DNA from 3 places in the Gordonia sp. VNK1 genome. Region 1 is predicted to be linked to each of the others. Evidence: predicted binding sites of a transcription regulator. Region 1 holds the regulator's gene; each other region holds the start of a gene.
The links. Region 1 encodes LexA, which represses DNA repair genes until DNA is damaged. Its sites were predicted from a motif close to CGAACANNTGTTCG; they were not measured.
Positions count from the first base shown of each region.

Region 1 (10,307 bases):
CGCGGGCCACCGCCGCCACCGAGGACGAGGCCAACCGGATGCGGGTCGTCGGTGTCATCGCGCTGCTCGACCACACCATCACCGGGCTCTCGTCGAAGGCATCGTCGGGCCTCGACCCCGCCGGGCGACTCGCGTTGAGCCAGAACCCCTACCGGGATTCCAGCGAGTTCTTCGCCGACTGCACCAGGCGGGCCATCCGGGACCTCGTCGACGTCGACGCGGCGGCCCGGGTGCGGTCACCGCAGCAGTTCGATGCGCTGGCCGCCGCACTCGGTCCGCGCGTACGTTCGGCCGCACCGGAGTATCTCGCCTCGGCCGTCAACGCACTCCGGATGGTCGCGCCGCTGCGTCAGGCGATCGATGAGCATTCCGGTCAGGTCGCCGCCGACGACGTCGCCGAGCAACTGGCCAACCTGATCTTCGACGGCTTCGTGCTGGCCACCCCGCGTGAGCACCTGGCCGAACTCCCGAGATATCTGGCGGCCGCACGCGAACGGCTGGAACACCTTCCGGGATCGGCGGACCGGGACCGGGCGGCCATGGGCACGCTCGACCGGGTCACCGGGCGGTGGAATCAGCGACTCGCCGAGGTACCCGAGGCCCGTCGCGATCTCGTCAACGAACAGGCGCATTGGATGGTCGAGGAACTGCGGGTGGGTCTGTTCGCCCAGCGGCTGGGCACCCGATATCCGATCTCGGAGAAGCGTGCGCTACGAACCCTGGATCGACTCGGCTGAGAGGGCATCGGGCGCATCCGTGCCGTTGCGCCGCGTGAGATTGCCCTGCAGATCGTCGATCTCGCGTTGGAAGTCCTCGAGGGAATCGAACGACCGGTACACCGACGCGAACCGGAGATAGGCGACCTCGTCGAGGTCACGCAACGGTTTGAGAATGGCGAGACCGACCTCGTTGCTGGGGATCTCCGCGACGCCCGAGGCGCGCACCGTCTCTTCGACCTGCTGCGCCAACTGGGCCAGATCGTCCTCGTGGACGTGCCGTCCCTGGCAGGCGCGGCGCACCCCGCGCATCACCTTCTCCCGACTGAACGGTTCGGTGACGCCGTTGCGCTTAACCACCGCCAGCACGGCGGTCTCCACGGTGGAGAATCGTCGGCCACAGGCGCTGCACGAACGGCGACGACGGATCGCCTGTCCCTCGTCGGCGACTCGGGAGTCGATGACCTTGGTGTCATCATTCCTGCAGAACGGGCAGCGCATGCATCGAGAATAGCGCCTCACCGCTCAGCGATATGCGGGCGTCAGCAGCGCCTGACCGACACGCAGGGCGCTGCCACCCATGTCGTTGAGCTCGACGATCTCGTCGATGACCGCCTGCCGCGGCATCTCGGGCGCGACGCGCGCGGCGACGGAGTTCAGCGACTCCCCCGCCCGGACGTGCACCACCTGCGTGGCCACCGGCGTGGGGGCGGTGGATTCCTGGTAATCGCTGCCGGCGACACCGATCAGCCACACCAGCATCGCCAGCGCCACCCCGGTCAGCAGGGCCACCGCGGCACCGCGACGGCCCGCCCGACGGGACTGCGACGCGGGCGCGGCGCACGGCGTCCCGGCCGGGCGCCTGGGGATCGCGACCCGGGGCCGGTCGACCGGACGATTGTCGGCCGGGCGGTGGAGGTGCCGGTGCCGCGCCGCCGGGGTGGCGCGGCGAGCCGGCACCGGCCGTCCGGCATGCACGATCGCGCCGCGCCGGGGCGTGACATCGTCTCGCGCCGCACCCCGGGCATCGGGAGCGGCACCGAAACGGGCACCGGACGGGGTGCGCCGAACCGTCGCCCGACGCGCCTGACCTGCGGTTTCACTGCGAACCAAGGTGTTCTGCATGAGAGTCTCCGATCTCGATCACTCGTTCGAGGAACTGATGTTCGAAGTTCTATCACGCACCTCCGACAATTTCTCGCAACACGTCGAACAAATGTTTGAAGTTGTCGGTGACCTGGACTAACCTGGCCGTTGACCAGCAGCGCAGACCCGCGGACAAACCCCGGCCGCACCGGACCACCGACTGCACGGGACAACCGACCGCACCGGACCACCGACAACACCGTCCGACCACAACAGAGTTTCCGACCGAAAGGATCGAACACCCGATGAGTGAGAAGAACCGACGTTCGACGACGTCGACGTCGTCGACCAAGCGCGGCCGCGGATCGGCCGCCGCCGACGAGCCGGAGGTCCCGTTCGACGCGGCGGCCGCGGAGGCCTCGCTCACGCCGCGTCAGCGGGGCGTGCTCGATGTGATCCGCAAGTCGGTGCGCGAGCGCGGCTATCCGCCGAGCATCCGCGAGATCGGCGACGCCGTCGGGCTGGCCTCGACGTCGTCGGTCGCCCATCAGCTGCGGACACTGGAACGCAAGGGACTGCTCAAGCGCGACCACAACCGCCCACGCGCGGTCAACGTGCAGGACGGCGAGCACACCCCACCGGACGACACCGCGGTCGCGTCGAATCTGCCCGCCCCGACCTTCGTCCCGGTTCTCGGGCGCATCGCGGCCGGTGGACCGATCCTCGCCGAGGAGGCCGTCGAGGACGTCTTCCCGCTGCCGCGTGAACTCGTCGGCGAGGGTTCACTGTTCCTGCTGAAGGTGGTCGGCGAGTCGATGATCGACGCCGCGATCTGTGACGGCGACTGGGTCGTCGTCCGGCAGCAGAACGTGGCCGACAACGGTGACATCGTCGCCGCGATGATCGACGGCGAGGCGACCGTGAAGACCTTCAAGCGCAAGGACGGTCACGTGTGGCTGATGCCGCACAACGAGCATTTCGAACCCATCCCCGGCGACGACGCCGCCATCCTGGGCAAGGTCGTCACGGTGATGCGCCGGATCTGATCCGGCTCCGGGCCCGCCCGGTGCGGCGCTCGCCGAAATTCAGCCGGCGAGCGCCGCGGTGGCGGCCTCACGTGCGGCCGCCGGGGAGGCGGTCGCGAGGGCAGCACTCGCCGCGGCACGGCACGCATCGAGTGTGACGCCGCCGAGTTTGGCACCGACCGCCGCCGACGCCGCCGGAGCACTCGACAGCGAGGTGACGCCGAGTCCGACGAGTACGCAGGCCAGCAGCGGGTCGGCGGCGGCCTCACCGCAGACGCCGACCGGTTTACCCGTACGTTTCCCGGCCTCGGCCACCATCGAGATGAGCGCGAGCACCGCGGGCTGCCACGGATCGGTGAGTTCGGCCAGATCGGCCGACATGCGGTCGGCGGCCATCGTGTACTGCGTCAGATCGTTGGTTCCGATCGACACGAAGTCGACCTCGGCGAGGATCGACGACGCGAGGATCGCGGCGGACGGGATCTCGACCATCACCCCGGCGACCAGACCACGCCCGCGGACCTGTGCCGCGAACTCCGCGGCCTCGTCGGCCGAGGCGATCATCGGTGCCATCACCCATGGAGTGCTGCCGGTCTCCCGGGCGGCCGCCGCGATGGCGTCGAGTTGCCCGGCGCGGATCTCCGGATGCCGAGCGGTGATCCGATTACCCCGGACCCCCAGAGCGGGGTTGGCCTCGGTGCCGTGGTCGACGAATTTCAACGGCTTGTCCGAACCCGCGTCGAGCGTCCGCACGACGACCTTCTTGCCCCCGAACGCCTCGAGCACCTCGCGGTAGAGCTCGGTCTGCTCGGCCACCGTGGGTGCCTCGGCGCTGTCGAGGAAGGCCAGTTCGGTCCGGAACAGGCCCACTCCCTCGACCGGATAGGCGGTGGCGGCGCGCGCGGAGACACCGTCGGCGACGTTGGCCAGGATGGCCGCCTCGTGACCGTCGGCGGTGTGCCCCGGCCCCGACCAGCCCGCGACGAGTTCCGCCTCGCGCCGGCTCTCGTCGACGGCCGCCTGCGCCTGCTCCGGATCCGGTTCCAGCACAACGGTTCCGGCGGTGCCGTCGACGAGCACCAGGGTTCCGGCGGGTACCTCGTCGAGGTCGGCGACCGCGACGATGCACGGGATGCCCAGCTGCCGGGCGATGATCGCGGTGTGACTGGTCGGCCCGCCGAGTCGCGTCACCAGCGCGGTGACCAGTTTGGGATCGAGGCCGGCGGTGTCGGCCGGCGCCAGATCGTCGGCGCAGAGCACCGACGGCTCGGTGGGCACCGGCACACCCGGTTCGGGTTGTCCGAGCAACTCGGCCACGACCCGATCGCGGACATCGTTGAGATCGGTGACGCGTTCGGCCATCAGACCGCCGAGTTTGGTGAAGAGCGCGGCGAACTGGTCGGTCGCCGCGGTCGCGGCCGATGCGGCCGACGACCCGGAGGAGATCAGCTTGCCCGCCGCACCGATCCAGCCGCGGTCCTCGGCGAGGCCGGCGGTGGCGATGAGAACCTCGGCGGCCGCACCGGAGGCATGTGAGGCACGTTCGCGCAGCCGGGCGGCCACCAGCCCGGCCGCGTCGACGAAGCGGGACTGCTCCGCCTCCCGCGCGTCCTCCGGGATCGTCGCGGTGTCATGCACCGGGGCGACGCGCTCGCCGGGGCGAACCACCGGCCCGTAGGCCTTCCCGCCGACCACGGGGGTCCCACGCAGTTCCTGAGCCTGCTGATCGTTCACTGCGCTGCCCTTCGTTCGAGGTTCGTTTCGGCCGTCGTCGGCCGATCTGGTCTGTGCTGTCGCGAGATCGCTCTCCCGGCGGCCCGATCTGTGAAAAATCTGCCCGCCGAACATCTCTTGTGATCGAAGTTACAAGAAATCCTTGACTTGTCAACACAAACAGGCGTAAACACAGATATATCAACATTGAGTTCCACCCAAAACCACATCAAGTTTTGCCCAAACCCACATGGACACAGACATCCCGTCATCCGTCCTCTCCGATCGGAGCAACGTGTACGCCGAAGAAAGACAGCAGGCGATCGCCGAACTGGTTCGCTCGCATGGCCGCGCATCGGTCAGCTCGCTCGCCGAGCGATTCGATGTCACCAGCGAGACAGTGCGTCGCGACCTGGCAACCCTGGAGCGCTCCGGACACCTGCAGCGTGTCCATGGCGGCGCCGTCCGTCCCGAACTGGTGCAGCTCATCGACGAGCAGGACATCTCCGAGCGCGAGACCAGCCACACCATCCAGAAGGCCGCCATCGGGCGGGCCGCGATCGCCTTCCTTCCGGCCGACGGCGGGTCGGTGTCCCTCGACGCCGGGACGACCACCTATCAGGCGGCCGTCGCCATCCCGGCAGATCGCCGCCTGCACATGGTGACCAGCAGCCTGCCGATCGCGACGGTGCTGGCGAGTCACCCGAACGCCACCCTGCATCTCGTCGGCGGGCGTGTGCGCGGCCTCACCCAGGCCGCGGTGGGCGCCGAGACCGTGGCCCGCCTTGCCACCTTCCGCACCTCCGTGGCGTTCATCGGGACCAACGGCATCAGCGAGGACATGGGCTTGTCGACCCCCGACCCCGAGGAGGCGGCCGTCAAGGCGGCACTGGTGGCCTCGGCCCAGCGCGTCGTCGTCCTGGCGGACTCCTCCAAGATGAACCGCGAGGACTTCTCGTCCTTCGCCTCGCTCGACGATGTCGACGTCCTCATCACCGACGCCGGTGTCGATCCCTCCTACGCCGCCGCCCTCTCGGCCCGCGGCATCGAGGTCGTGATCGCATGATCCTCACCGTCACAGCCAATCCAAGCCTGGATCGCACGTTGGAGATCGCCGCGCCGCTCGAGCGCGGTGAGGTGCAACGCGCGGTGGCCGTGCGCGCCGAACCGGGCGGCAAGGGCGTCAACGTCTCCCGCGTCGTCGCCGAGGCGGGCATCGACACCATCGCCGTCCTGCCCGCCCGCGCCGGCGACCCACTGCTGAGCGCACTCGACGCCGTCGGTCTGCGCCACGAGACCGTCGCCGTCGACGGCGAGGTCCGCTCCAACATCACCATCGCCGAGGCCGACGGCACCACCACCAAGATCAACGCCTCCGGCCAACCGCTCGACGATCGCCGCCGCGCCGCCCTGACCGATCTGGTGCTGGCGCACGCCGCCGGCGCCGGCTGGGTGGCGTTGTGCGGATCGCTTCCCCCCGGAGTCGAGGACTCCTGGTATCGGGAGCTGGCCGATCAGCTCATCGCGCGTGGTTGCCGGGTCGCCATCGACACCTCCGGGGAACCCCTGCGCGCCGCGGTCACCGGCCGCGTCGACCTGATCAAGCCCAACGAGACCGAACTCGCCGAGGTCTGCGGCGCCGACCCGACGGTGCTGCGCCGGGCCGCCGCCGCCGGCGACCTGGATCCGATCATCGCGGCCTCGGCCGAACTCGCCGGGCACACCGGCGGCGCGGTGCTGACGACCCTGGGCGCCGCGGGCGCCGTGCTGACCACCACCTCGGGCAGCTGGTTCGCCACGCCTCCCCCGATCGTCCCGCGCAGCACCGTCGGTGCCGGCGATTCCTCGCTGGCCGGCTACCTCATCGCCGAGGCGCGCGGCGCCGGCGAACCGGAGCGTCTCCGCAGCGCCGTCGCCTACGGGGCCGCCGCCGCCGCACTGGCCGGCACCCAACCACCCCGACCCGATCACCTCGACCCCGATCATGTCGCGATCACCGACCTCGCCGGAGCCGCCCCCGCCACATGACCCCGACCTCCCCGACCTCCCCGATCTCCCCCACCCACATCCGACACTCCCGAAACACCTAGCAGTAAAGGAAGATTCATGTCCGAGCAGATCATCACCGCAGCGACGGTGAACCTCGACATCGACGCGGGCGACGACCCGTCGGCGGTGATCAACCACCTCGCCGAGAACCTCGCCGCCGCCGGACGCACCAGCGACGCCGCCGACCTCGCACGAGGCGCCCTGGCCCGCGAGGCCAAGTCGGCCACCGGCCTACCGGGCGGCATCGCCATCCCCCACGCCCGGGCGGCCTCGGTCACCGAGGCCAGCCTCGGCATGGCACGGCTGTCCAAGAAGGTCGATTTCGGCGCGCCGGACGGCCCCGCCGACCTGGTGTTCCTCATCGCCGCGCCCGAAGGCGGCGCCGCCGAACACATGAAACTGCTCAGCTCGCTCGCCCGCGCGCTGGTCCGCCCCGACTTCGTGGCCTCCCTGCGGGCGGCGAAGACCGACGACGAGGTCGTCACCCTGGTCGACGAGGCGATCAATCCGCCGGCGAAGAAGCCCGACACGGCCGCCGCCACCGAGAAGACCACCGTCTCGACCACCAAGGCCGCCGCACCCGCCGCCGCCGCAGCGACCACCGCGGCCGTCGCCGCCCCCGCCACCGCCGAGAAGAAGCTCTCGATCGTGGCGATCACCGCCTGCCCCACCGGGATCGCGCACACCTACATGGCCGCCGATGCCCTCAAGTACGCCGCCGAACGCGCCGGGGTCGACTTCCACGTCGAACCGCAGGGTTCGTCGGGAACGACACCGTTCACCCCGGACGTCATCGCCGGCGCCGACGCGGTCATCTTCGCCACCGACGTGGGAGTCAAGGGCAAGAGCCGATTCCACGGCAAGCCGGTGATCGCCTCGGGCGTCAAACGCGCCATCAACGAGCCCGACACGATGATCGCCGAGGCCATGGCCGCCGCCCGCAATCCCAAGGCCGCGGTGGTCCGCGACGGTGACGGCAACGACGCCCCGGCCGACGCCGCCGGCGGAGAGACCCTCGGCCTGGGCAAGCGCACCCAGCAGGCGCTGATGACCGGCGTCAGCTACATGATCCCGTTCGTCGCCGCCGGCGGCCTGCTCATCGCCCTGGCGTTCCTGCCGTTCCTCGGCGGATACCAGATCGCCAACAAGACCCTCGACGAGACCGGCGCCCTCAACGACGGACAGTTCATCGCGTTGCACAACAGCCTGTGGGATCTGCCCGCCGGCGGACTCGGACAGTACATCGGCGCGGTGTTGTTCGCGATCGGCGGACTCGCCATGAGCATGCTGGTGCCCGTCCTGGCCGGTTACATATCGTTCGCCATCGCCGACCGACCCGGCATCGCACCCGGATTCGTGGCCGGACTGGTGTCCGTGGCGGTCGGTGCGAGCTTCATCGGCGGCCTGGTCGGCGGTCTGATCGCCGGCGTCGTCTGCCTGTGGATCTCCCGACTCCCGTTGCCGCAGTGGGCACGTGGTCTGATGCCGGTCGTGATCATCCCGCTGCTGGGCAGCTTGTTCATCGGCGTCGTGCTCTACATGTTGCTCGGCAAGCCCCTCGCCTGGGTGACCACCGAGATGACCAACGGCCTCAACAGCATGTCCGGCGGTTCGAAGATCGCACTCGGCATCGTCCTGGGCCTGATGATGTGCTTCGACCTCGGCGGCCCGGTCAACAAGGCGGCGTACCTCTTCGCCACCGCCGGTCTGGCCATCGCCGGAACCGCACAGTTGGAGATCATGGCCGCGGTCATGTGCGCCGGAATGGTCCCGCCGCTCGCCCTGGCACTGGCCACCGTCCTGCGCCCGGGCCTGTTCACAGAACCCGAACGCGAGAACGGCAAGGCCGCCTGGCTGCTCGGTGCATCGTTCATCTCCGAGGGCGCCATCCCGTTCGCGGCCACCGATCCGTTCCGCGTCATCCCCTCGATGATGGCCGGCGGTGCGCTGTCCGGCGCGCTGATCATGGCCTTCGGCGTCACCCAGCGCGCCCCGCACGGCGGCATCTTCGTGTTCTTCACGATGAACCACTGGCTGCTCTTCCTGGTCGCCTTGGCCGCGGGCACCGTCCTCTCGGCGGTCTGCGTCATCGCCGCCAAGCAGTGGGGACGCGGCCACGGCCACGACGAGGTCGCCGCCGTGGAGCGCGAGGCCGTCGCCGCCTGACGAGGCGGATCACCGCGGCGGGCGTCGGCGAAATCCCGCCCGCCACGGTGATCACGGGGCACAATCACCTCACCATCACCTGCCGTTGAAGCCGTCACCCTCCAAAGGAGTAGTCACCATGCCCAGCACCACTGTCACCGTCGGCTCCGCCGTCGGACTGCACGCCCGACCCGCGACCATCATCGCCGAGGCCGCCGCCGATGCCGGCGTCCCGATCACCCTCGCCGTCGAGGGCGGCGAACCGGTCGACGCCGGTTCGGCCCTGATGATCATGACCCTCGGCGCCGAGAAGGGCACGAATGTCATCGTGTCCTCCGACGACGCGGGCGCACTCGAGCACATCGCCCAACTCGTCGCCAAGGATCTCGACGCCGAGTAGGCGCCATCCCCGACGATCTCGGACAACGAGACGGCCGGTCACCCGTGCGGGTGACCGGCCGTCTCGTCTGGTCGTGCCCGGTGGAGCCGGATCGGCGGCTCAGTGCGCCGTCGCCAACACCAGGTCGGCGAGCTCACCGGCCATGGCCGGCGGAACCCGTACTCGCACAATCGATCCGTGCTCGTCGTGTTCGGTGGAGAGCACCTCACCCTCGCGGTGGATGCGGGAGAGCACCTCACCACGGGTGAACGGGACGGCGAGGGTCAGCTCGACGTCGGTGCGTCCGACGAACTCCCGGACCCGGTCGAACAATTCCGGCAATCCCTCGCCGGTGCGCGCCGAGACGAACACCGCATCCGGTGCCATCGCCCGGAGTTCGGCCATCCGCGTCGCGTCGATCGAGTCGATCTTGTTGATCACCAACAACTCCGGCGGTGCGGCGACGTCCTCGTCGGCCACCACCTCGTTGATCACCTGACGGACCGCGGCGATCTGTTCGGCGGGGAACTCGTCGGCACCGTCGACCACGTGCAGCACCAGGTCCGCGTCGACGACCTCCTCGAGGGTCGAGCGGAAGGCCTCCACCAGTTGCGTCGGCAGATGGCGGACGAAACCGACGGTGTCGGTGAACACCACCTCGCGTCCGTCGTCGAGCGTGGCGCGACGCGTGGTGGGATCGAGGGTCGCGAACAGTGCGTCCTGCACCAGCACACCCGAACCCGTCATCGCGTTGACGAGACTGGACTTACCGGCATTGGTGTAACCGGCGACCGTCAGCTTGGGGACGGAACTGCGTTGCCGCGCCGCCCGTTTGGTCAGCCGGGCCTTCTTCATGTCGCGAATCTCGCGGCGCAGCTTGGCCATTCGTTCCCGGATGCGACGCCGATCGGTCTCGATCTTCGTCTCACCGGGACCACGCAGGCCCACGCCGCCGTTGCTGCCGGCGCGGCCACCGGCCTGCCGGGACATCGACTCACCCCAACCACGCAGGCGCGGGAGCATGTACTCCATCTGGGCCAGCGACACCTGTGCCTTGCCCTCACGCGACGTTGCGTGCTGGGCGAAGATGTCGAGGATCAGCGCGGTCCGGTCGATCACCTTGACCTTGACGACCTTCTCGAGTGCGGTCAGCTGACCGGGGGTCAGTTCGCCGTCGCAGATCACCGTGTCGGC
Region 1 is NZ_JBDZDJ010000003.1:41,684-51,990, forward strand. It holds gene hrpA (ATP-dependent RNA helicase HrpA) at 1-737, shown strand, start outside; gene nrdR (transcriptional regulator NrdR) at 711-1,217, opposite strand; gene ABLE94_RS04145 (LysM peptidoglycan-binding domain-containing protein) at 1,242-1,841, opposite strand; gene lexA (transcriptional repressor LexA) at 2,108-2,848, shown strand; gene ptsP (phosphoenolpyruvate--protein phosphotransferase) at 2,888-4,675, opposite strand; gene ABLE94_RS04160 (DeoR/GlpR family DNA-binding transcription regulator) at 4,836-5,606, shown strand; gene ABLE94_RS04165 (1-phosphofructokinase family hexose kinase) at 5,603-6,568, shown strand; gene ABLE94_RS04170 (PTS fructose transporter subunit IIABC) at 6,647-8,755, shown strand; gene ABLE94_RS04175 (HPr family phosphocarrier protein) at 8,874-9,134, shown strand; gene hflX (GTPase HflX) at 9,234-10,307, opposite strand, start outside.

Region 2 (10,307 bases), on a different contig from region 1:
TCGGTGCAGTCATCCTCGGTGCGGCGCAGATACGCCTGCAGCACGGTGCCGAGGTCGGCAAACTCATGCCGCAACGACCGCACGATCTGTAGGCGTTCGTCGACGGTGGTGTGATCTTCCGCGTCGATGGTGACCAGGACGTCGCTGCGTGCCGCGGCCGCGCAGATGGTGTGTGCGTTCTCCTCGGCGATCTTGGCGCCGTGCTGCGGCAACGACTGCCCCAGGGCGGTCAGTTTGAGCGACACCTCCAGTTGGCCGTGTTCATGTGGCATTCGTGACATCATCTGCAGCAGAGAAAGGTACGCGTCGACGGTGGCGGTGGCCTGCGCCTCATCGGTGGTGTCCTCGCCGAGAAAGTCGATGGTGACCGACAGGCCGTCGTCGAGGGAGCGGCGGATGGCGGCCTCCACCTCGGGGAGGGTTTCGCCGGGCACGAATCGGTTGACCACCCGCTCGGTGACCGGTAGGCGTTGCGAGGTCTCCTTGATGCGGTCGCTTGCCGCGGCCTTCATGATGACCGGCCGCAGGATGGAGTCGAAGAGGGTACTCATGGATGCTCCAAGTCACTCGGACCGCATGTGCGGATAGCCGGATTCGGTTGGTGGGACAAAGGTTTCCTTGATGGTGCGGGTGGAGGTCCAGCGCATCAGGTTGGCCTTCGAGCCGGCCTTGTCGTTGGTGCCGGATGCACGTCCGCCACCGAACGGTTGCTGGCCGACGACGGCCCCGGTGGGCTTGTCGTTGATGTAGAAGTTGCCCGCGGCGTTGCGCAGCACATCCGACGCGGTGGCCACGGCGGCGACGTCGGTGGCGATGATCGATCCGGTGAGAGCGTACCGGGCACTGGAATCGACTGCCCGCAGCGTCTTCTCGAAGTCGGCGTCGTCGTAGACGTGCACCGACAGAATAGGTCCGAAGTATTCGGTGGTGAACGCCTCGTCGGTGGGGTCGTCACCGAGCAGGACGGTGGGGCGGACGAAGAATCCCTCGGAGTCGTCGCACTGGCCGCCGACGGCGACTGTCATCGTGGGCGCGGTCTTGGCCCGATCGATGGCCGCCACGTGCTTGTCGAAGGCCCGGCGGTCGATGACCGCGCCACCGAAGTTGCTCAGGTCGCGGACGTCGCCGTAGGTGAGTTCGGCTGCCTCGGTGAGGAAGTCGTCACCCATCTGCGCCCACACGGAACGCGGGATGTACGCACGCGAGGCGGCCGAGCACTTTTGCCCCTGGTATTCGAAGGCGCCACGAATCATGGCGGTGCGCAACACGTCCGGGTCGGCCGACGAATGGGCGACGATGAAGTCCTTGCCGCCGGTCTCGCCGACGAGACGCGGATAGTTGCGGTAGGTGTCGATATTGGTGCCGACCTCGCGCCACAGATGTTGGAAGGTGGCCGTGGATCCGGTGAAGTGGATGCCGGCGAGGTTCGGATCGGCCAGTGCCACATCGGATACCGCGATGCCGTCGCCGTGTACCAGGTTGATGACCCCGGCCGGCAGTCCGGCGGCCTCGAGTAGCTGCATGGTGAGGTGGGCGGAGTATGCCTGCGTCGGGGACGGCTTCCACACCACCGTGTTGCCCATCAGTATCGGTGCGGTGGGCAGGTTGCCGGCGATGGCGGTGAAGTTGAACGGGGTGATCGCGTAGACGAAGCCGTCGAGGGGGCGATGGTCGAGGCGATTCCACACACCCGGTGAGGAGACCGGCTGCTCGGCCAGGATCTCGCGGGCGAAGGCGACGTTGAAGCGCCAGAAGTCGACCAGTTCACACGGTGCGTCGATCTCGGCCTGCTGCACGGTCTTCGACTGACCGAGCATGGTGGCCGCGGCGATGCGTTCGCGCCACGGGCCGGAGAGGAGATCTGCGGCGCGCAACAAGACCGCGGCGCGGTCGTCGAAGCTGGTGCGAGCCCAGTCCCGGGCGGCCGTGAGTGCGGCGTCGACGGCGTCGCGGGCGTCATCGTGGGTGGCATTCGCGATGGTGGCGAGGACCTCGCGGCGAGCGTGGGGCTGGACGACCGGGGTGCGGTCACCCGACCCGCTGCGCGTGGCCCCGCCGATGACGTGGGGGAGTTCGACGGGGCTTGCCTGCGACCGGCGGTCGAGTTCGGCGACGATTCTGCCTCGTTCCGGCGTGCCCGGGGCGTAGGTGTGTACCGGCTCATTTGCCGGGCGTGGGGGTGTGGTGATGGCGTCCATGGAGCCATTTCACGTGTCCGCGTGTCCACAGTCGATGGATGATCGGACGAAAGTAGTCGTTGAGTATTGTCTAATTGGCCAAAATGTCCAGTGGACGCCCGTGAACGCGGATATTCGAATATGTGATCGAGCATTGGACGCCGCCCAGAGCGGTTCTGTCGGTGGGCTCGGTATAATAGAACATGACCGCGAACACACATGTATTCGTGTTGAGATGTCCGAGGGGGTGGCACCGCATGACCGAGGCGATGAGCGAGGGGACGGGTCGGCGGTGGTCGGCCGCGGATTTCTGGTTGGGGGAGTCGTTGTGGCCGGCGTTGCTCGACGAGTTCGTCAGTGATGATGTGGTGGCCGAGGTGATCGCCTCGTACCGTGCCGATGGTGATGATACGCCGACGGGTCCGGTGATCGGCGTCAGTGATGAGGCGGTGAACGGTTGGTCGGGGCAGCTGATCACGCTGCAGCGCGGCGCCTGCTATCTCGCTTATCACAGGTACGTGGCGGTGCGGGAGATCGCGCAGCGGGTGCGGCGGTTACGTCCGGCCGATGAGGTTCATGACTTTCTGTTGGCGGATACCACGGCGTTGATCGGTGCGCGGGTCGGGCAGTTGCTGAGCATCTCGCAGCGGGCGGCGGAGGTGCTGGTGGAGCATGCCGATGTGATGCATGAGCGGGTGCCGAAGGTGTTCGAGCAGTTGCGGCAGGGTCGGATCGTGCCGGAGTTGGTGCCGGTGGTGGTGGCGTGCACCGAGTTGCTCGACGGGTGCGACACGGCGGCGGCGGTCGATGCCGAGGTGGCCGAGGAGTTGGCGCGGCATGGTGGGGCGTGGTCGCGGGCGCAGTTGGCGACGATGGTGGATCGGATCGTGTTCCGTCATGATCCGGATGCGGTGCGGGAGCGGTGTCGGCGTGCCGGTGACAAGCGGTCGGTGATCGCTCGGCCGCGTCCGGATGGGATGGCCTCGATCACGGCGACGATGACCGCGGAGAATGTGGCGATCGCGATGGCGGGGATTTCTCGGTTGGCTGATGCGGTGTGTGCCGAGGATCCGCGGACGCGGCGGCAGCGGTGTTCGGATGCGTGTTTCGCGTTGTTGTCGGGGACGGCGTTCGAGTGCTTGTGCGGTCGTGAGGAGTGTCCGGCGGTGATTCCGGAGGCGGGGACGGTGCCGCCGGCTGCGGCGGCGGTGATGGTGCATGTGGTGTGTGATGAGCGCACCTATGCGGCGGCCGAAGAAGCCGCGGCGGCCGAGCGGGCCGCGGCGCAAGAGCGGGCTGCAGCGGCTGAACGCGCAGCGGCGCAGGCTGATTCCGTGGCCGTTGATGCCGAGGACGTGTTCACCGAGGGTGCATCCGGGTCGGGTCGTGGGGTGCAGCAGTGCGTCGCCGACGGTGAACCAGCCGAATCCACCGCCGAGCCGTCCACCACTGAGCCATCCACTGTTGACGGTGACCTCGTCGGCGGTGCTGCGGCAAGCGACGCGAATGTAGCTGCCGCGCAGTCAGATACCGGCGATACGCCTGCGTCTGCTGGTTCTGCGGCGTTCATCTTCGGGCAGGGTGTGGTCTCGGATGTACAGGCGTTCGGGTTGATCACCCGGCCCGATGCGGTGGTGCGGCGGCTGATCGGGCCGCATGCGGTGGTCGGTCCCGATGGCGGTATCGAGGTGTCGGCGACCGCGCCGGGGAATCCGTATCGGCCGTCGTCGGTGCTGGATCGGTTCGTACGGATCCGTGACGGGTGGACGGTCACCCCGGGTGAGGATCGCTCGGCGATGAGCGCCGAGGTCGATCACGTCGCCGAGTTCGATCACCGCAACCCCGGTGCGGGTGGTGCGACGGTGCCGGACAACCTGAATGCGAAGTCACGGTTTGCGCACCTGCTCAAGACATTCGGGGCGGGCTGGCTCGATGAGCAGTACCGCGACGCCGACGGTCGGTTGCGCACGGAGTTCCTCACTCCCGAGGGCATGGTGATTCTCGGTAATCCGTTCACCCTCGAAGACCTGTTTCCCGGGTTGGCGCGCATCCGGTTCCGGGCACCACCCACGCCGGCCCCGGGCGAGGCAGCACCTGCCGAGTCGGCGCGCATTCTGCAACCCACCCGACGCATGAGTCGGGTGGAGGCCAAACACGCCCGCCGACGCCAGGAACGCGAACGCAACAAACGCCGCCGCGAAGCGCAAGAACACCGCGAAGCCCGGGAACGCGGCGCAGTCGAGTAGTCACCCTGACGCCATGCTCGCGCGGAGGGTCAGGGCGACCACCAATCGGGTGGCGGGATCGTCGAGGTCCATTCCGGTGAGTTCCTGGATGCGTCGGATGCGGTAGCGCAGCGTGTTGGGGTGCACGTGGAGTGCGTCTGCGGCGGCGCGGACGTCGCCGAAATGGTCGAGGTATGCCCGAAGTGAGATCGTCAGGTCGCCACCCGATCGGCGATCGCGCTCGGCGAGATCGATCACCCGGGAGTCGATCAGTTCCGGATTCGATTCGATGAGGGCGATGATCTCACCGAGCAGCACACCGGTTTTCGACTCGCCGACCGTCGTCACGGCCTGGATCAGACCGGCTTCGCGGTGCGCGGCGTCGAGTACCCGGTCGGCCTGGCCGCGGAGGTTCGGCACGCTCGCGACCTCCGGACCCGGTCCCGCGATCACCGCACGGGCATCGACTCCGAACTGCCGGCGCGCAGCGGTGACGGCCGAGGTGGCCCAGTCGACGGTGGCGTCCAACGCGGCACCGGGGAGTACGACATAGGCGCGGCCGGCCAGCGTCGTGGTGACCGACAGTGGACTGAATGCGCTGGCATGCAGGGTCAGTGCCGACACCACGCCCGCCGCCGAGAGGGGGGCCGCCGCATCGGTCTCGGCTCCGGACAATCCGTCAAACGCCACGACAATCACACCCGAAGACGGCGAGATGCCCAGTTGCGCACAGAGATACGGAACATCGACGACATCGCCGCGCGCCCCGAGGAGGCGCCGCACCAATTCGTCGTGTCCGGTTCCGGCGTTGCGGCGTCGGACGATGATCCGGGCGGCCACGGCGGCGGCACCGGTCAGCACCTCGGCGGCGTCGTCGGACAGCGGCTCACGTCCCTGCTGAATCCACATGGTGCCCAGGTGTTCTCCGCGGATCGGGTCCTCGTGCGGGGCGCGGATGCCGACCGCGAGTCGTGGGCGCAGTCCGAGGTCCGCCCGTTCGTCGACGGAGACCACCTCGGTGGTGGTGCGCAGCGCATCCATCACACCCCATTGCCGAAGCCACGCAAGCATCTCCGGCGGCCCCTCGCGTCCCAGGATGGACAATCGCCGGAGTTCGTCGGCCTCGTCCCCGGCGCTGCTGTAGGCCAGGACGTGGGAATGATCGTCCTCGATGCTCACCAGCCCGTGGGTGCGGCGGGCGACCTCGGCGGCGAGGTCGAACAGATCGCCGACGGTGCCCGACCGCATGGATTCGGCGTCGGCTGATGGTGCGGCCGCGGCCCCGACCACATGCGTCACCAGGTTGTAGATGCGCTCCCACCGTGCGTGCGGGTCCACGGAAACCACGGCGACACCGAGATCGGTCAGATGCGCGGTGAGCTCCGGGGTGGGGGACTTGATCATCACCGCGGCCGGGCGGGCGCTGTCATAGGTCGACAGCCAGGCGGTCACGGCCTCCGGTGTGGCCCCGACCAACAGGAACAGGTCGGCGGAGCGGGTCGAGGCCCGCAACGGGAGATGGAGATCGTCGGGATCGAGCAACGAGACGGAGTCGATGGGGACATCGAGGCCGCGGGGCGCCGCATCCAGCGACACCAGGGTGCGGTCGAGTGCGAGTACCAACTGCCCCAAGCCGATCCCGCCTTTGTCCATGTCGACAAAGATACTGTCCGCACAGACAAAAGAGCGGCGTCCGCCGGGGAGAGATCCCGGCGGACGCCGTCTGGGGCTGCAGAGTGGCCCAGAGGTGGTGCGACTCAGAGGGTGTGCGACTCAGAGGATGGTGAGCATCTCGTTGTAGGTGGGCAGCGGCCACAGATCGTCGGCGACGACGGTCTCGAGCTTGTCGGCGACCTCACGGACCGCGGTCATCGCCGGGATCAGCGACTTCAGCGCGTACTCCGACTCCTCCTCGACACCCTCGCCGTGGAATCCGTCGATGGCCTCCTCGAGGGCGTCCATCACCTTGTTGAGCGCCTTGACCGAGGTGGTCATGGTGTTCAACGCGGGGGTCTCCATGTCGATGCCGGCGGCCTTCAGGCTGGCCGCGGTGCTCGCGAGCTCACCCATGTACCGCGTGGCGGCGGGCAGGATGAGGGTCTTGGCGATCTCCAGGGTCTCCTTGGCCTCCACCAGCAGTGCCAGCGCGTACTGCTCGAGGACGACGTCCTTGCGCGCCTTGAGTTCCCGATCGGAGAGGATGCCGTACTTGCTCAGCAGTTCGATGTTCGCCGGCTCGTCGAGCTGGGCCATTGCGTCGACGGTGGTGCGCAGGTTGAGCAGACCGCGGGCCTGCGCCTCTTCCTGCCAGGCGTCGGAGTATCCGTCGCCGTTGAAGACCACCTTGCCGTGCTCGGTGATGATCTCCTCGAGCAGCTTCTGCACGGCGTCGTTGAACTCGGCGCCGTCTCCGATCGCCTTCTCCAGGTAGGTGCAGACGTAGTCGAGCGACTCGGCCAGGATCGCGTTGATCGCGATCATCGGGTCGGCGATCGACTGGTTGGAGCCGGGTGCACGGAACTCGAAGCGGTTGCCGGTGAAGGCGAACGGGCTGGTGCGGTTGCGGTCGCCGGCATCGGCCTTGAGCGGCGGCAGGGTGTCGACACCGAGCTCGATGACGCCGGCCTGCTTGCTCTCCTTGGCACCACCCTTGGCGATCTGATCGAACACGTCGGCCAGCTGCTCGCCGAGGAAGATCGAGATGATCGCCGGCGGGGCCTCGTTGGCACCGAGACGGTGATCGTTGGAGGCCGAGGCGATCGAGCTGCGCAGCAGGCCGCTGTACTTGTGCACACCGCGGATGATGGCGGCGCAGAACACCAGGAACTGCACGTTGTCGTGCGGGGTGTCACCCGGCAGGAGCAGATTGCCCTGGTTGGAGTTGCCCAGCGAGAAGTTGACGTGCTTGCCCGAACCGTTGACGCCGGCGAAGGGCTTCTCGTGCAGCAACGCCACCATGCCGTAGCGCTCGGCGACCTTCTTGATGGTCGTCATCATGAGCTGCTGGTGATCGTGGGAGATGTTGGACCGCTCGAAGACCGGGGCGATCTCGAACTGCCCCGGGGCGACCTCGTTGTGGCGGGTCTTCGACGGGATGGCGAGCTTGAACAGCTCCCGGTCCAGCTCGATCATGAAGGCCAGCACGCGGTCGGGGATCGCGCCGAAGTAGTGGTCGTCGAACTCCTGGCCCTTGGACGGCTTGGCGCCGAACAGGGTGCGGTTGGTGGTCATCAGGTCCGGCCGCGCGAAGTAGAAGTGGCGATCGATCAGGAAGTACTCCTGCTCGGGACCGGCGAAGGACACCACGGTGTCGACGTCGTCGTGGCCGAAGAGCTTGAGCAGACGCATGGCCTGCTTGCTCATCGCCTGCTGGCTGCGCAGCAGCGGCGTCTTCTTGTCGAGGGCCTCACCGGTCCACGAGATGAAGATCGTCGGGATGCACAGGGTGTTCCCGTTCTTGTTCTCCAGGATGTAGGCGGGGCTGGTGACGTCCCAGCCGGTGTAGCCGCGTGCCTCGAAGGTGCCGCGCAGGCCGCCGTTGGGGAACGACGACGCGTCGGGCTCACCCTGCAGCAGCGTCTTGCCCTGGAACTCGGCCAGCGAACCGTCCGCGCCGTCGGGCTCGAGGAAGGAGTCGTGCTTCTCGGCCGTGAAGCCGGTCAGCGGGTAGAAGACGTGGGCGTAGTGCGACGCCCCCTTCTCCATGGCCCAGTCCTTCATCGCGGAGGCGACGTAGTCGGCCAGGGTCGGATCGAGCGGTGCGCCCTTGTCGATGGTGGCCGCAACGGCCTTGAACACGTGCTTGGGGAGACGAGACTTCATCACCGACAGGCTGAAGACGTTGCGCCCGAAAGTGCCGGCCAACGGCTCATCGAAGCCTTCGGTATCCATCTCGTAGGTGGTCACGGCCTCGATGGCCTGACGGCGCGACATGCTGCCACTCATTCAATACTCCTGGGGTGTGGGTCCCCGGCGCGTGGGCGCTTGACGGTGCGCTGATCACATTGACCGGGACGTTGGTCGAGCGATACGACGCTATGAGTGGCAGGTACCCGCATCGTTGCGTGAATGTGACGCCCGTGAAAACTCAGTTCACGTGGCTGGACGAATCACGTCGGCCGGCCTGATGGTGACGGCCGCGACGACGATGCCGAGCACGATGCCGATCACCGTGTCGCCGACGCGGTCGAGTGCCATCTGTGGCGAGAGTGCGGCACCCAGGCCGGTCAGCAGCAGCGCCATCGGTGTCACCGCGGTCGAACACAGCGCGTAGTTCACCGTGGAGAAGATCTCCGCGAGGGTCTGGAACACGATGATCGCGGCGACCGCACCCCAGTATCCCAGCGGCAATGCCAGCAATGCGGCCGCGATCACGGCACCGGCCACATTGCCGAGGAGTCGGGCATATCCGCGGCTCACCGTGTGGTGATACGTGACCCCCTGCATCGCCGCGATCGCCCCCATCGCCGCCCACATCGGATGCGCCAGTCCGACGCCGGCCGCGATCGTCGCGGCGATGGCCGATGCCGCCGCCATCCGCCCGGCGATCACCAGCAGGTGACGGTGCCCGGCGGCGGAACGGCCGCCGACCAGGGTGCGCCACAGGGATTCGCGCGTGGCCGAGTCGGGCGCGGTGGTGGAGGGGCCCGACCGCAACAACCAGGGCGCCAACGCCGCCGCGATCCCGATGACCGCACCGACCGCGGTGGCGGTGACCGCACGTCCCACGTCGGCGGCATCGTGGGCGAAGCCGGCGGCGCCCGCCGCCGCGAACACCAGGATGACCGCACCCGGACCGACGATGTGCAGCGCCGAGACCAGATAGGACGCGACACCGGCCAGCAGGGAGATGACGACGATCTCCACCGCCAGGGGTGCCGATGACGCGCCGAGCGTCGCACCCACGGCGATGGCCCCGGTGATCGCGACACCGAGTGCCACCAGGCGGGTCGCGCGCACGGGGTAGGGGTCCGGCCGGCAGAACGCCGAGACCAGCGCACCGAGTGCGGCGAGGCCGGCGACGTCGCGGTGCCCGAGCGCTCCGCCGGCGATCAGGACGACCCCGACGGCGATCCCGACTCGGATCGGGGCGGCCACACCCGCGCGGCTCAGGTCGATGTGCATCGCATCGCGCCACGCTTGAGTGCTCACCGCGTGCCGGAGGGCGGCGCGGCGGTGGGGCACGGCGTTGGGCATGGGATGAACAGCGGACGTCATAGAATTACTTTATCACTATTTTACTAGTGAAATATGTGATGGTCACTACGATGACGAGGTGACCGAAGACGCCGCGCGCCCGCCGGACCTGGTGGATCGCATCATGGGTGAGTGGGCGGCGGCCTACCCCGATCTGGATGTCTCGCCGATCGGGATCCTCGGGCGGGTGCAGCGGATCGCGTCGGTGACCAGCGCCCAGCTCGACCGCAACCTCGAGGCACACGGGATCGGCCGCTCGGAGTTCGACGTCCTCGGCGCCCTCGTCCGCGCCACCCGTCCGTTGCGGGCCAGCGAGGTCGTGTCGACGACGATGCTCAGCGGGGCGTCGGTCACCAAGATCAGTGACAGTCTTTCTCGCCGGGGCCTGCTCGAACGTCGCAAGTCCGATCGGGACGGGCGGGTGGTGCTGCTCGTGGCGACCGACGAGGGACGACGCCTCGTCGACGAGGAGATTCCGCGGCGGCTGGAGGATGACCGGCGCGTGTTGTCGGCGCTCAGCGGTGCGGAGCGAGGCGTGCTCGCCGAACTGTTGCGCAAGATTTCGATGACACTGGGGGAATGAGAGCAGGGGGAGTGTCTGTGGGCAGGCTACGTCTGGCGCAACTGCGTGACGCCTTCTGGCTCGTGCCGATGTTGCTCGGAATCGCCGGGATCGCACTGGCTCAGATCCTCGTTGCCGTCGACCGGA
Region 2 is NZ_JBDZDJ010000014.1:107,565-117,871, reverse strand. It holds gene ABLE94_RS17530 (proline dehydrogenase family protein) at 1-551, opposite strand, end outside; gene pruA (L-glutamate gamma-semialdehyde dehydrogenase) at 564-2,198, opposite strand; gene ABLE94_RS17520 (DUF222 domain-containing protein) at 2,435-4,423, shown strand; gene ABLE94_RS17515 (PucR family transcriptional regulator) at 4,424-6,055, opposite strand; gene ABLE94_RS17510 (glutamine synthetase III family protein) at 6,176-8,347, opposite strand; gene ABLE94_RS17505 (FUSC family protein) at 8,495-9,619, opposite strand; gene ABLE94_RS17500 (MarR family winged helix-turn-helix transcriptional regulator) at 9,723-10,181, shown strand; gene ABLE94_RS17495 (DUF2254 domain-containing protein) at 10,199-10,307, shown strand, end outside.
Region 2: ABLE94_RS17520 (DUF222 domain-containing protein) is a predicted target of LexA. The motif match lies at 2,314-2,327, and genes of this name have one in related genera.

Region 3 (10,307 bases), on a different contig from region 1:
CCGGGCACCCCCGGTGCTGCGGCCGCCGCGGCGGCCAGGACCTCGGCGACGACCACACGGTCATCGAAGGGGTGCTTGACCCCGTTGATCTCCTGGCCCACCTCGTGGCCCTTGCCGGCCACCAGCACGATGTCACCGGGCCGGGCCCAGCCGATCGCCGCCTCGATCGCGGCCCGGCGGTCGCCGATCTCCCGCTCCTGCGCCCCCGCGGGCCGCTCGTCGGAGGGCACCTCGGCCAGGCCCGCGAGCATCGCCGACCGGATCGTCGCCGGATCCTCGGTCCGGGGATTGTCGTCGGTGATGATCACCAGATCGGCGCCACGCGCGGCGACGGCACCCATCACCGGGCGTTTGCCGTGATCGCGGTCGCCGCCCGCGCCGACGACCACCGCGATACGGCCGGTGGCCTGCCCACGCAGCGTCGACAGCACCGCCTCGAGGGCGCCGGGCTTGTGGGCGTAGTCGACGATCGCGAGGAAGGGCTGACCGGTGTCGACACGTTCGAGGCGCCCCGGCACCGACACCGACTGCATCGCCTTCGCGGCCTGCGAGGCGCTGACCCCGGCGGCCACGGCCACCGCGACCGCGAGGGTGGCGTTGGCGACGTTGTAGCGACCCGGCAGCGGCACGGTGACCTCGGTGGCGATCCGCCCGGGACCGCGTAGTTCGACGCGCTGGGAACCGTCGGCGTCCACCGTCGACGGACCGGCATGCCAGGATGCCGGGACGTCGGTGGTGGCCACGGTGATCGGGGCGCTCGGCGCACCGGCCGCGGCGACCTCGGCCATCCGCCGTCCCCAGTCGTCGTCGACGCAGATCACCGACCGCACCGCGCGCACCGACGAACCGGAGGAGAACAGTCGTGCCTTCGCCTCGAAGTAGGTGCGCATCGTCGGATGGAAGTCGAGGTGGTCCTGCGAGAGGTTGGTGAAGGCACCGACCGCGAAGTGCGCCCCGTCGACGCGCCCGAGTGCCAGGGCGTGGCTCGAGACCTCCATCACGACGGCGTCGACGCCACGTTCGACCATCGCCGCCAGCAGACCCTGCAGATTCGGCGCCTCGGGGGTGGTCAGTGAGCTGGGAACGGCGACACCGTCGACCCGCGTCTCGACGGTGCCGATCAGCCCGACGGAGTGTCCGGCGGCGAGCAACGCCGCCTCGACCATGTAGGAGGTGGTCGTCTTACCCGAGGTGCCGGTGATGCCGATGAGCTTCAGCCGCTGCGAGGGGTTCCCGTAGACCCGTGAGCTCACCGCGCCGAGCACGCTGCGCGGATCGTGGGCGACCAGGACCGCGTAGGTGGCCTCGGCGGGCGCCGAGCGGGCGATCTCGGCCCGTCCGGCGGCGTCGGTGAGCACCGCGGTGGCGCCACGCTCGATCGCCTCGGCGACGAATTGCGCACCGTGCGCCCGCGCGCCGGGGAGCGCCGCGAACAGATCGCCGGGCTCGACGTCCTGGGCGCGCAGACAGACCCCGGTGACGGTGGTCGATCCGGTGGCCGCGCCCACCAGGTCCAGGCGGGCGCCGGTGGACGCCGACAACACACTCACCTCGGTGGGTTCCACGTGCCGTGGACGACTCAGATCGGCCGCGCCCCGGGTACCCGACCGGCGACGGGAGCCGGACTCGCGACGAGATGCCATGGCGATAGATCCTCTCCTCTCCCCCTGCGGATGTCTCCGGCCGACCGATGACGGCCGCGGCGGGAGATGAACGCACTCACGATACCGTCAGGCATCCCCGCGTCCCGGGCGGGTCGCGCGGCGTCGTTCGAACTGTTTGCGTGAACCGCCGACGACGCGCCCGGCCGGTCAGGATGCCTGCAGAACCAACCTCGGGGTGGGCTGCGCGGACTGCGGAACGCGGTCGTGCTGCAGGATCCACGAGGCGATGGTGCCGAACAGCGGCGCCGCCGACTGGCCCCCGCTGCCGTCGGAACTGCGCCGCGGGTTGTCCAGCATGATCCCGACGACGAAGCGCGGATTGTCGGCCGGGGCGATGCCGGCGAAGGTGATGTTGTAACTGGAGTTCGAGTAGCAGCCGCACGACGGGTCGACCTGCTGGGCGGTACCGGTCTTGCCGGACAGCTGATAGCCGGCGACGGCACCCTTGGCCCCGGTGCCGCTCTGCACGCCCATCGGGTCGTCCTGGAAGACGGCCCGGAACATGTCGCGCACGGTCCGCGCGGTGTCCGGCCGGACCACCTGCACACCCGCGGGCGTCGGCTCGGTCTGGGCGCCCTGCCCTTCCCGCTGCTCCGACATCAGTATCCGCGGCGGGATGCGCAAGCCGTTGTTGGCGATGGCCTGATACATCCCGGTCATCTGCAGCAGCGTCATCGACAGGCCCTGACCGATCGGCAGGTTGGCGAACGAGCCACCCGACCACTGGCTCAGGGCGGGCACCTCGCCACCGCTCTCGGCCGGCAGTCCGACCCCGGTGAGCTTGCCGAGACCGAACCGGTTGACCATGTCGGCGAAACGTTCCTCACCGACCTGCTGGGCGAGCATCAGGGTGCCGACGTTGGACGACTTCCCGAAGATCCCGGTGGTCGTGTAGGGGGCCACGCCATGGGTCCAGGCATCGTTGACGGTGACCCCGGACATCCGGATGCTGCCGGGAACCTGATGGACCTGATCGGGAGTGGTGAGACCGTACTCGAGGGCCGCGGACGCCGTGATGATCTTGTTCACCGAGCCGGGCTCGAACGGCGAGGTGACGGCCGGATTGCCGAGATCGGCGTCGGGCTGTTCGGACAGCGGCGTCGAGGCGTTGAACGTCCCGTCGTTGGCCATCGCGAGCACCTCGCCGGTGCGGGAGTCGAGCACGACCGCCGACGCGGACTTGGCGCCGGAGAGTTGCTTGGCCTTGGACACCTCACTCTGTACGAACCACTGGATGTCGGAGTCCAGCGTCAGTCGCACCGTCGCACCGTTGATCGCCGGGTGCACGTTGCGGGTGGACCCGGGGATGATCGCCCCGTCCGAACCGCGGTCATAGGTTCGTGAACCGTCGGTGCCGGCGAGGACGGAGTCGAGTGAGGCCTCCAGCCCGATGAGGCCGTTGCCGTCGTAGTTGACGTCGCCGATCACGTTGGCCGCCAACGATCCACCGGGATAGAGACGGATGCTCTGCGGGTCGGCACCGACCTCGGGATAGTCGGCGATGATGCGGGAGGCGACCTCGGGGCTCACCGAGCGGGCGAGGTAGACGAAGGTCTCGTCGCCGGTGAGTTTCTTGCGCAGGTCGTCGACGCTGATCGATCCGCCGAGCGCCTCGGAGACGCCGGTGGCGATCTCGTTCAGTCGCGTGTCGACGTCGGGCAGGTCGGGGTTGTCGTGATGGGCCGCGCTGATGGCCGCGCGAACGGCCTTGGGCAGGAACGTCAGTGACCGTGCCTCGTCGGTGTAGGCCAGCGGCCGCCCGTTGCGGTCGAGGATCGCGCCTCGCTTGGCGGTGAGCACCTGGGTGTACTCACGTTGCTGCGCGGCCTGCGCGGACAGTTCCGGCGCTTCGATGGTGTGCACCACCACCATCCGGATCGCGACGGCGATCACCGCGAGCAGCACCACCACGCCGGCGATCCGGCTGCGGAGCACGAACGTCTCGGGACGCTTACCCGGACGCTTGGAACCGCGGGGCGGCTTCGGTGGGGTGACGCCGGTACCGCCCCTGCCGGAGGCAGGTCGTCCGGGTGCGGCGGTCGTGGTCGCACGTGTCGTCATGGTTGTCAATTGTCCACCGCGCTAACGGTTCTCCCCGGAATTTCCGCCCGGCGGGTTGCCGGTCGACGGCGCCGCGGAGGCCGGCGCGGAGGTGGGCAGCACGTTCGGCGCAGGCGTGGTGGGCGTTTGGCCCGATTCGACCGAACCACTCGGCGTCGACGACGGGACGGGTGTGGTGTTCGGCGCCGGTGTCGGAGTTGCCGGGGCGGACGTCGTCGGGGTGGATGCGGTCGGGGTCGCCGGGGCGCTCGTGGTCGTGGTGGTCGCCGCCGAACCGGACAGACCGACCGAGTCGTCGACCTTGTTGGGATCGATCTGTGCGGTCGGGTTCGGTCGCGGATCCGGGTTGATGGTGCCCATGCGGGTGCCGGTGGCCGGGGTCGGATCACCGATGATCCGCACCTTGCCGTCCGGACCGAGCACCATGCGCGCCGGGTTCTGTGCGGGTACCAGACCGAGCGCAGATGCCTTGTCGGACAACTCCGGTGCCGAGTTGCCCGATTCGAAGGTGCGCTTGAGCGCGTCGGCGTGGTCGGCCAACGCCTGATTCTCGTTGCGCGCCAAGCCGATTTCGTAGGAGTCCTGCGCCGCCATCGTCGACAGCCACAGGCTGGTACCCAGACCCAGCGCGAGCAGCAGCAGCACCGGAACGACGAAGGGAACCCGGGACAGCCGCTGCGAGAGCGTGATTCGCCGATTCCCGACGCCACCTGCGGCGGCCCGCAGCCGTGCCGCACGTGCCACGTCGGCGTCGTCGGCGGCGCGTCGTTTGCTGCGACGATCGATCGCGCGTTGGGCGGCCCGTGACCGCGTCGGGCGGTCCGCGTCCGCACCGCTCCGGCGCCGCCGTGAGTTGCCGGACGACCTCTCGCGCACTGCGTCGACGTCGACGTCGTCGATCAGGGTCATGACGTCACCTCCTCGGCGATTCGCTCGATCGCTCGAACCCGTACCGGGGCCGAACGCGGATTGCTCTCGAGTTCCGCATCGTCGGCGCGTTCTGCTCCGCGCGTGACGAGCCGGAAACGTGGTGCGGTTCCGGGCAATTCGACCGGGAGTCCGCGCGGTGAGGTGGACGTGGTGCGAAGTGCGAACTCCCGCTTGACGATCTTGTCCTCGAGCGACTGATAACTCATCACCACCACGCGTCCACCGACCCGGAGTGCGGCCAGTGCCGCCGGCAGCGCGTGGCGCAGTGCGTCGAGTTCGTGATTGACCTCGATCCGCAACGCCTGAAAGGTGCGTTTGGCCGGGTGCCCACCGGTTCGCCGGGTGGCGGCCGGGATGGTGGCGTAGAGCAACTCGACGAGTCGTCCGCTGGTGGTGAACGGCTCGCGGTCACGTTCGCGCAGCACCGCCGAGGCGATCTTGCCGGCGAAGCGTTCCTCACCGTATTCCGAGAGCACCCTGGCGAGTTCGCCATGTGAATAGGTGTTGAGGACGTCGGCGGCGGTGGGCCCGTCGGCGAGGGTCATCCGCATGTCCAGCGGGGCGTCGACGGCGTAGGCGAATCCCCGTTCGGCCTGGTCGAGTTGCATCGACGACACCCCGAGATCGAACAACGCGGCGTCGATCCGGTCGACGCCCGCCGCGGACAGGACCGCGGGGATCTCGTCGAAACGGGCCTGATGCAACGAGATCCGGTCGCCGAATGCGGACAGCCGATCGCCCGCGATGGCCAGCGCCGAGGAATCACGATCGATGCCGATCACCCGGGCATCGGGGAATTCGGTGAGAACGAGTTCGCTGTGACCCCCGGCGCCGAGTGTGGCATCGACGAAGATCGGTTGTGCCACAGCGGCATCGGAGAGCGCCGGCGCCGTCAGTTCGATGATGCGCCGGGCCATCACCGGGATGTGACCATGCTCGCCGGAGCGACGATTCGTGGCGGTTGCGCCGCTCTCGTCGTCATCCTGCGATGTCACCGTCGTGCCCCTTCGCGTGCGCCGGCCACGCCACCCGCGCAGGGCGATGTGGTCGGAATCGTTTCCTCGGCTACGGCGGCCACCGATGGTGCGGGGTCTCGCCCCGGTCGCGCACCTGGCGTTGGGGAAGTACGCCAGGGTCGGACCGGGGCGAGGCCTCGAACCATCCGAAGCCCGGTGCATCTGTCCGGCACCCATGTTCTCGGCTACAGCACCGCGCTCAGCGATGAGGAGTTCGCCGCCGAGAAGTTCTCCTCGTGTTGGTTCTGGTAGTCACGCCATGCCTGCGCGTCCCAGATCTCCAGATGATCGAAACTGCCGATCACCACGCATTCCTTGGACAGTCCCGCGTACTGCCGATGCTCGGCCGCCAGGGTGATCCGGCCCTGGCCGTCGGGGCGTTGCTCGTCGGTGCTGGCGAAGAAGTACCGCTGGAAGGCGCGCGCTTCGGGATCGTTGCGCGACGCCTCCATCGTCCTCTCCGCGATCGCATCGAACTCTTCGGCTCGATACACCGACAGGCTGTGGTCCTGGCCTCGTGTGACCATCACCCCTCCTGCCAGTGCGTCGCGAAACTTCGCGGGCAACGTGAGTCGCCCCTTGTCATCCAATTTGGGCGTGTAGGTACCGACAAATCGCACGGACATGTCGGCACCTCCCGCCCACCGGGTCCGACGTTCCGGTTCGCCTCACCCAGTGACGCCCACAGTACCCCACTTTCCACCACTTTCCACCCCATAGCCCCCACCACTTCCCCACCGATCCCCATATCCGCAGGTCAATCACCATTCAGAGAACACCGACACGCGGCGCGGCGCGTCGTTCACGCGAGTGCCCAGCACCCGGATCGTGTGAACAGAGGTACAGAAAGTGCCTGTTGAGGCGGGCCCGGGCCCGCGGTGGGGCGTGGTGGGGAACCGGGTGGGGCGTGGTGGGGAATGCGGTGGGGCGTGGTGGAGAACCCGGTGGGGCGCGGTGGGGAACCAACTGGGGACCCGGCGGGGCGTGATGGGGCCCGATTGGGGACGCACAGTCACGGCAGGACCGTTGCGAAGGACATCCTGGTGAGCAACCGCGCGGCCACCGGTCGAGAATCACGGGCGGACCCGGCATTGGCGTACCGGTGGCGGTGTACCCGTAGCGGCGTGCCGATGGCACACACGACGACGGCGGCGCACATTGTGTGCGCCGCCGTCGACTGGTAGAGCTGCGGACCGTCTGGTCCGAGATCAGGTCAGAGTGTCACTCGCCGTGCTCGAAGCGGCGGTTGAACCGTTCCTCCATGCGCTCGGTGAACTTACGCTTGGGCGCGGACTGCTTGCCACCGCGGCCGGCCGAGTCCGAACCGCCGGACGACTTGCCCGGCTTGCCGCCGCCCCACAACGCCAGGAGTGCGGCGCCGAACATCACGAGGAATCCGACGAGGGACAGGATCGGGAACCCACCAACCGTGAGACCGGTGATCGGTCCCAGCACCAGCAGGACCAGTCCGAGGACGAAAACGACCGCCGCTTGAATGCGACGACGACCTGACGACCGCCCGAGACGGCGACGTGTGACGCTGGACGCGAACTTCGGGTCCTCCGCGTACAGAGCGCTTTCGATCTCTTCGAGCATCCGCTGCTCGTGCTCTGAGAGTGGCACCGACCCTCCTTACCTGTTACCGACGAGTCATCGATGAGTGCGTTGCCGCGATCTTCGACGATGACGTGTCTCGCGGCGTTTCTTTCATGATACGAGGTGATTCGGGCGGCGACCACCATAACCGCCCCCGTTGGATCGAATTCATGTCTTCCGACCCCATCGATCGACCGATCCGCTCAGGCCGGATGCGCCAAGGAGGGCTCGGCGGAGGGGCGTCCACCGCGTTCATAGGCCATGACCAGCGTCTCGACGGCGTCGAGAAACTCCAGCACCCGGCGATGGGTCTCGGCGCCGACGCCGGGATCCACCGAGCGCTCGATCCCCGCCTCGATATTCATCCGAAGAGAGGATCGGGCGGCGAAGAAGTCGGCGTAGAAATCCAATTCCGGCATCACGATCGCCAGCCTGCTCCAGGCGTTCGTCGGCAGTCCGCGGGTGGATCGGCGCGAGGACTCCCCGATCGCGATCGCCGCTCCGGCGGCGCGCAGGGCGGCGAGGTAGAGCTGCCGGAAGCGTTCGGCGTCATCGATGACCGCGATGGCGTTGTCGAGGAGCAGATCCGCGCGTGACAGCAGGTCACGTGCCCGACCCACGACGATCGGGTCCACCACCGTTGCGGACTGTGCGCGACGTGCCATCGTGATCCCCTTTCCTCGTGGTGCCCGTCTCACCCGTTCCGCGCCCGAACCCAGCAGCGCCCGAACCCAGCAGCGCCCGAGCCCGGCAGCGCGATCGGCAAGTGTGTGTTCGCGTACCGTTCAACACGGCCCGGTGGCAGACGCTTCCCTCGTCCACCACCGGATCGTGTCGTCGTCGGGCATCGGCGAACAGCTTGCGGAGGCACATTCATCGAACACCCGTTCGACATATTCAATATAGCTAGATCCGCTCCAGAGATCAAGATGCCCGATGCCACCGACAATCCGACCAGAGAGGCTCCTCGTGACGATCCGGCTCGTCAGGCTGCAGGGACAGGATTCCGCTGTCTGGCTCGAGCCCGCGCTCGACATCTACGTCACGGCGATGAACTATCCGCGCGGTACCGAACTGCATCGGGCCGGACTCTGGCGCGAACACATCGCACGCACCGGGTGGACCGCGTTCGGCGCCCTGCAGCGGCTGCCCCCCGCGACGACCGCGTCGATGGACGTCGCCCGGCGCCGCATCGGATTGCCGATCTCACCGGACGCCGACGAGGTCCTCGTCGGCATCGCCTACGGATACCGCGGCGCCCGGGACCAATGGTGGAATCAGCAGCTGCGGGCCGGTCTGCGCGTGTCCGGACGCGATCCGCACGTCATCGACGACCTCACCGACAGCTACTTCGAACTGACCGAACTGCACGTCCACCCGACCGCCCAGGGACACGGGATCGGGCAGTGGTTGCTGTGTCAGCTCCTGGCCGACCGGCCCGAACGACACGTGTTGCTCTCGACTCCCGAGATACCCGACGAACGCAACCGCGCATGGTCGCTCTACCGCCGGATGGGATTCTGCGACGTGCTGCGCAACTTCACCTTCACCGGCGATCCGCGTCCCTTCGCGTTCCTCGGCCGCGGACTGCCCCTCGTCGATCCCCCCGCGATGCCGGCAGGTCGCCATGCCTGCCCGTGACCGGTCGCATCGCCTGCCGCCGACGATCGCGCGATGACCTCACCACCGATGACCTCACCCCATCGCCTCACCGACGCCGTCGTGGTGGGCGGTGGTCACAACGGGCTGGTCGCCGCCGCCTACCTGGGCCGGGCCGGGCGGTCGGTGCGCGTCCTGGAACGCGATACCGTGCCGGGCGGCGCCGTGTCGACCATCGAGCGCTTCCCCGGTTATCGGGTCGACCGCGGATCGTCGGCGCACCTGATGATCCGGCATTCCCCGGTGCCCGACGAGCTGTCGCTGAGCGCGGTGGGTCTGACCTACCTCGACTGCGATCCGTGGGCGTTCTGCCCCGCCACCGACACCACCGGCCCGATCGTGTTCCGCACCGACCTCGACGCGACGTGCGCTTCCATCGAACGCGCATGCGGCCCCGAGGACGCCGCGGCCTATCGCGACTTCGTGGCCACCTGGACCCCGCGCGCCGAGGCACTCATGCGGTCGTTCTACCAACCGGCCACCCCCGGCCGGTTCGCGCAGGCGTTCGGCACCCTCGGAACCACCGCCACCACCGCGCGTCGCGGGCCGATCGGCGCGCGTTCGGGCCGGATGCTCTCGCTCACCCAGGAGCTGATGTCCTCCGGTGATGCCCTGCTGGATCGCTGGTTCCGCTCCGAACAGCTCAAGGCGGCCCTGGCCTGGTTCGGAGCGCAGTCCGGTCCGCCGATGAACGCTCCGGCGACCGCCCCGATGATCGGTTTCGCCGCGCTCATGCACCGGATACCGCCGGGACGTGCGGTCGGCGGCAGCGGCGCGCTCACCGAGGCGTTGTTACGCCGCATCGATTCCGACGGCGGCGAGGTGCGCACGGCATCCACCGCCACCGAGATCGGCCGATGCGGCGACCACTGGCGGGTGCGGACCGCCGACGGTGAGGGTCATTGCGGCCGAACCGTCATCAGTGCCTGCCACATCATGACCACCCTCGAGTTGCTGCTGGCCGGCGGATTCGACGCCGATCTCCTCACCCGATGGCGTTCGCAGATCGTCGTCGGCACCGGGATCGGCATGGCGGTGCGGCTGGGCACGCGCGATCTGCCCACCTACCGGGATCTGCCCGGCGATCTGCCCGCCCATGGCGTGCACTCCGGGCTCGGACTGCTGGTGTCGGATCGCGCGCACCTGCGACGCGCCGAGGCCGCGGCCGCCGTCGGAGAACTCCCGGCGCGACCGGCCTGTGTGGCGATGAGCTACTCGGCGATCGATCCCTCCCTCGCCCCGGCCGACCGGCATCTGATCACCCTGTGGGCGCAGTGGCATCCGCGCCGGCTCGCCGACGGAACCTCCTGGTCGGCCGCCGAACACTTCGCCACCGACGCGATCATCGCCGAACTCGAACGTCACGCCCCCGGCATCACCG
Region 3 is NZ_JBDZDJ010000002.1:304,131-314,437, reverse strand. It holds gene ABLE94_RS03450 (UDP-N-acetylmuramoyl-L-alanyl-D-glutamate--2,6-diaminopimelate ligase) at 1-1,643, opposite strand, end outside; gene ABLE94_RS03455 (UDP-N-acetylmuramoyl-tripeptide--D-alanyl-D-alanine ligase) at 1-1, opposite strand, end outside; gene ABLE94_RS03445 (peptidoglycan D,D-transpeptidase FtsI family protein) at 1,812-3,725, opposite strand; gene ftsL (cell division protein FtsL) at 3,747-4,634, opposite strand; gene rsmH (16S rRNA (cytosine(1402)-N(4))-methyltransferase RsmH) at 4,631-5,572, opposite strand; gene mraZ (division/cell wall cluster transcriptional repressor MraZ) at 5,857-6,297, opposite strand; gene ABLE94_RS03425 (SCO2097 family morphological protein) at 6,893-7,294, opposite strand; gene ABLE94_RS03420 (SAV_6107 family HEPN domain-containing protein) at 7,471-7,932, opposite strand; gene ABLE94_RS03415 (GNAT family N-acetyltransferase) at 8,237-8,908, shown strand; gene ABLE94_RS03410 (phytoene desaturase family protein) at 8,942-10,307, shown strand, end outside.
Region 3: ABLE94_RS03420 (SAV_6107 family HEPN domain-containing protein) is a predicted target of LexA. The motif match lies at 8,145-8,158, and genes of this name have one in related genera.